2 regions of the Peptoniphilus olsenii genome follow, and region 2 is predicted to be linked to the other one. Evidence: riboswitches for the same ligand, from Rfam matches in the RefSeq annotation. Region 2 holds a riboswitch; the other holds the start of a gene.
The links. A riboswitch is a leader RNA that binds a small molecule or an ion and turns the genes downstream of it on or off. The one in region 2 is predicted to bind FMN.

Region 1 (2,469 bases), on a different contig from region 2:
AGATATAGATTCCGTATATGAAGATGTGGTTACAATTATTAAAAAAACAAAAAATAATATTTGATAAGTATCTACAGTTTTAAAGCTGTAGATTTTTTATGTTAAAAATAAGAAAATAAAAAACAATTCCATCAAATGATGCTACTAAAGTATTTACAGATATCGAAAATCATTGGGCAAAAGACTATATATTAAAAGCAGTGGCGGACAAAATCGTAAGTGGTTATCCTGACAATACTTTTAGGCCACAAAATAATACCACAAGAGCTGAATTTGCATCACTTGCAAATAGAATATTTGGATATAATAATACGGGTAATATACATTTCAAAGATATAGCAGAAGATGCGTGGTATAAAAAAGATATAGAATGTCTTGCCGCAGAAGAACTCCTCTTTGGTGACGAAAACAATAACTTTAAACCAGAAGATAAAATTACCAGAGAGCAAATCGCAAGTATATTTGTTAGATATATTGAAAAAGTAAAACCAGAGCTTTTAAAAGAAGTACAAGAACTACCTTTTAAAGATAAGGAAAAGTGTCAGATTGGGCATTAGAAGATATCAAAAAAGCCTATACTATTGGCATAATCAATGGAAATGATAAAAATATGTTAAATCCTACCGATAAAGCCACAAGAGCCGAAGTAGTTGTCATGGTTTATAATCTAAAAAATATATTAAAGTAAAAATTAGCCTCGCTTTTGCGAGGTTATTTTTTAATAAATTTTAAATTATAATTAAAAATAAAAAAAATAAATTGATAAATGCATCAAAATAAATAATTGCCTATATTAAAGCAGTTGTCTAGAAAATTTTAAAGGAGGTTAATTTATATATTGTGCTAAACCACTATTGACAAAAAACGATTTATTGATATCATAGAATTATAAGTTAATAAACTTTATGTCTTCAGGGCGGGGCGTAATTCCCCACCGGCGGTAAAGTCCGCGAGCGAAAGCTGAATTGGTGTAATTCCAATACCGACAGTATAGTCTGGATGAAAGAAGAAATTTTTTTGTATTTATTTTTAGAGCCTTGAAATAGGCTCTTTTTTTATAGGAGAATTTATGTACTTTAATTTTGATGATGATTATTATATGTCTAGGGCTATTGAACTAGCCAAAAAAGGTGCTGGTTATACCCTTACTAATCCTCTTGTAGGCGCAGTCATAGTAAAAGATGATATGATAATAGGTGAAGGTTATCACGAAAAATTTGGCGCCCCACATGCGGAAGTAAATGCAATTATTGACGCAAAAAATCGAGGTGAAGACTTAATTGGCTCTACCCTTTATGTAAACTTGGAGCCATGCTCTCATCAAGGAAAAACGCCTCCATGTGCCAGCCGAATTGTCGATGAAAAGATTTCAAGAGTGGTCATTGGCACTAGAGATCCTTATCGAGAAGTTTCAGGAAATGGAATAAAAATTCTTGAAGATGCTGGAATAATTGTTGATGAATATGTAATGGAAGATGAGTGTTTAAATTTAAATGAGAGATATTTTTCTTATATCAAAAACAATAAACCCTTTGTGGTATTGAAATCTGCAATGACACTTGATGGGAAAATTGCCACCAAAACTGGTAACTCCAAATGGATTACTACAGAAGTATCTAGGAACTTCTCTCACGAATTAAGAGGTCAATTAGACGCAATAATGGTAGGTATAAATACTGTAATAAATGACAATCCAACACTAAATGTCAGATTTGGAAATTATAAAAATAGTCCTATTAGAATAATAGTAGACTCTACTCTTAGAATCCCTATCAATTCTAAAGTCCTTTCAAATGAACTTGTCTCTTTTAGTATAATTGCAACTACTAATAATTACGATAGAGAAAAGTTCGATTTGTTAAGCAAGAAAGAAAATGTTCGTATAGTCATAACAGACGATAAAAACGGTAAAGTTGACTTACAAGACTTGTTGCAAAAACTTAAAGAATTTAATATTTCGTCTATTCTACTTGAAGGTGGCGGGATGTTAAATGCTTCTATGCTAAAAGAAAATTTAGTCGACAAATTTTATTTCTTCGTTGCACCAAAAATAATCGGATCTGATGGCAAAAATGCAATTGGTGAAATGAATTTTAAATATTTAAAAGATGTTATAGAAATTAAAGAAACTCGAGTTGAAAAAATGTCTGATGATATTTTAATAACTGGAAGGATGTGATTTTATTTTTACTGGAATAATAGAAGAAATAGGAGCATTAAATAATATCAGTAAAAAAAATGACCTGTACACGATAAATATAGCTTCTGAAAAGGTTTTGGAAGATACTTCTCTGGGAGACTCTATCGCAACAAATGGTGTATGCCTTACTGTAACTGATATTGGCAATAATTATTTTGAGGCAGAAGTAATGCCAGAGACGATAAATAACACTACATTTAAAAAGTTGCAGATAGGCAGTCCTCTAAATTTAGAGCGCGCTTTAAGTTCCACTAAAAGATTAGATGGTC
Region 2 (2,469 bases):
CGGGAGTTTTCCTATCTGCAATAGCTATCTTAGCTTCTTTTGAAATTGTTATAAGTGTCAAGCCAGTTGGTGCTGAAATACATTTTTGCGAACCACCAAGTGCAATATCTACATTGTATTCATCAAAGTTAAATTCTTCACCACCCATGCCTGATACTGTATCCACAATAGTGAGTATATTATATTTTTTTAACAAATTACATATACCTTTTATATCATTTGTTATTCCAGAAGGTGTTTCACAATGAACCATAGTAGCTACTTTAAATTCATTATCATTTTTTAGAAAATTTTCTAGTTTCTTTACGTCAATTCCTCTTCTAAAGTCATCTTTATACATGACAACTTCCCCACCACAATATTTTACAAAATCTGCAAAACCTTCACCAAATATTCCATTATAAATAACAAGCACTCTATCTCCCTTTTCTACTAGATTTAAAACAGCAGCTTCAAGCCCAAGCATAGCTTCTCCGAGCATAGCGAATGAAGTAGCTTCTGTATTTAATAATGTTGAAATCTTTTTTTCCATATTTCTATGAAAAATTTCATATTGTATATCTAAGTCGGGATTAGTGAGTGACTCTCCCATTCTACTTAAAACTCTTTTATCAATTGAAGTTGGACCTGCACATAATAATTTCATAATTTGCTCCTTTTGAAATTTAAAAAAGGTGAATTATCCGTAGACAATTCACCTAAAATAATAATATTTTAATTAATTTTTAAAAAGCGGACTTACTTTTTTATATACTAACATCATAACAGCCGATGTTGTAAAACCTTTAATCAAATTAAAAGGCAATACAGAATATAACATCATTGATAATAAATCATGAATCCTAGGTGTAATAGCATTTCCCATATCAATGATTACTTGCATAGGCATAACTTTTGAGTATAGTGGAAATACAACAAAATAATTTGAAAGCATTGCTACAGTTGTCATAGATATTACCCCTACAGTCAGTGCATATATAGCCCCTTTATAAGTTCTATGTCTCTTATAAATTAAACTAGAAGTAGATGCAAAGGTTGCAGAAATAATAAAATTAGAAAGCTCTCCTATACCTGCTGTCATTGTTCCCTTAAAAATTAAAGCCAATACATTTTTTAGACCAGCAATCAAAATTCCATAAACTGGCCCCAATGTGAATGCCCCGACAAGAACTGGCAAATCAGATATGTCAAGCTCCATAAAACTCGGCGCTACAAAAGTAAGTGGCACTTGAAAATACATAAGTATAAATGCTATTACCGCAAGCATTGATACTTTAGTGATTTCTCTCGAACTACAAAAAGATTTTGTATTTACTTTATTCATTTTACCTCCAATTGGGGCAATAAAAAACCCCGAATCTTCGGGGTCAAAGATTAAATCATTCTATCATCCAGACTTTACTGTCGGTATTGGAGTTTCACCAATTCAGCTTGCGCTCGCGGACTTTACCGCCGGTTGGGAATTGCACCCTACCCTGAAGATTTAATAAATATTTTATTAACTTAATTTAATTATACCATTTGTCAAAAATATTACAAGTCTAACTAATTTTTTGAGTACTAGAATCATATACAACTACTGGCATTCCATTAAAAGTATTTTCAAAAAGTCGTGGCATATCTTTTGGCGGAATATTTATACAACCATGAGAACCATTGGTTCTATAATTAGATCCACCAAAACTACTCCTCCATGTAGCATCATGAAGACCAATTCCTCGCCAGTTTATTGGAAGCCAATAGCTAACCTTTGAACGATAATTCTCACCTGTTAAATATCTATCTTTCTCACGAGACCATATTTTGTCAGTTCCTGTTGGCGTAGAATTACCTCTGTTGGGATTTCCAGTGACAATATTTGTTTTTAAAATCATCTGGCCATCTTTATAAAACCAAAGCATTTGTCTAGCTAAATCTACTTCAATATAAGAATTTCCCAAATCATTTTCTGCTCTGCTATTTGCTGTCAACTTGTAGACGGGAGTGAGTTCTTTATCCTCACCTGTTGCTAAAATATTTGCAAGCTCTTCCTTAGTCTTTTCAATATCAGTTAACCAGCCATATATACCACCATTTACACGAACTTTTCCTATATCAGTAGCATTAAACTCACGAGTACCCTTAAATGTGTCATATTTGCCAGCAAGTGTTTTTACAAAACTATCTATTTTTTCATCATCTGGCACCAAAGTTCCATTTTCTGATTTAGAAAATAAAGCAATCATTTTTTGACCAGTAATTTCTTCTTTTCTATCTTCAAAATTATAAACAATTTTTCTGTCATAAACATCTTCATAAGATTTTAACTGATTTTTTAAATAGTCACTATCAGAAGTTATATTGGGGCTCAAATATAATTCCTGTTCTGCTAAATCAACAGTATCCTCACCTTTAGAGAATGTATCGATAATAGCTTTTTTTAATAAATCAACTCTTACAATATTGCCTTCAATTTCATCTACTATTTTG

Region 1: another riboswitch for FMN. It lies ahead of ribD (bifunctional diaminohydroxyphosphoribosylaminopyrimidine deaminase/5-amino-6-(5-phosphoribosylamino)uracil reductase RibD); the one in region 2 lies ahead of ABID14_RS03250 (ECF transporter S component).

What each region holds. Positions count from the first base shown of each region.
Region 1 is NZ_JBEPMA010000018.1:17,170-19,638, forward strand. Features, by position in the region: gene ABID14_RS09185 (guanylate kinase) at 1-64, shown strand, start outside; gene ABID14_RS09190 (S-layer homology domain-containing protein) at 162-557, shown strand; gene ABID14_RS09195 (S-layer homology domain-containing protein) at 539-688, shown strand; FMN riboswitch at 904-1,015, shown strand; gene ribD (bifunctional diaminohydroxyphosphoribosylaminopyrimidine deaminase/5-amino-6-(5-phosphoribosylamino)uracil reductase RibD) at 1,070-2,179, shown strand; gene ABID14_RS09205 (riboflavin synthase) at 2,184-2,469, shown strand, end outside.
Region 2 is NZ_JBEPMA010000002.1:254,813-257,281, forward strand. Features, by position in the region: gene ABID14_RS03245 (pyridoxal-phosphate-dependent aminotransferase family protein) at 1-646, opposite strand, end outside; gene ABID14_RS03250 (ECF transporter S component) at 719-1,324, opposite strand; FMN riboswitch at 1,375-1,487, opposite strand; gene ABID14_RS03255 (L,D-transpeptidase family protein) at 1,542-2,469, opposite strand, start outside.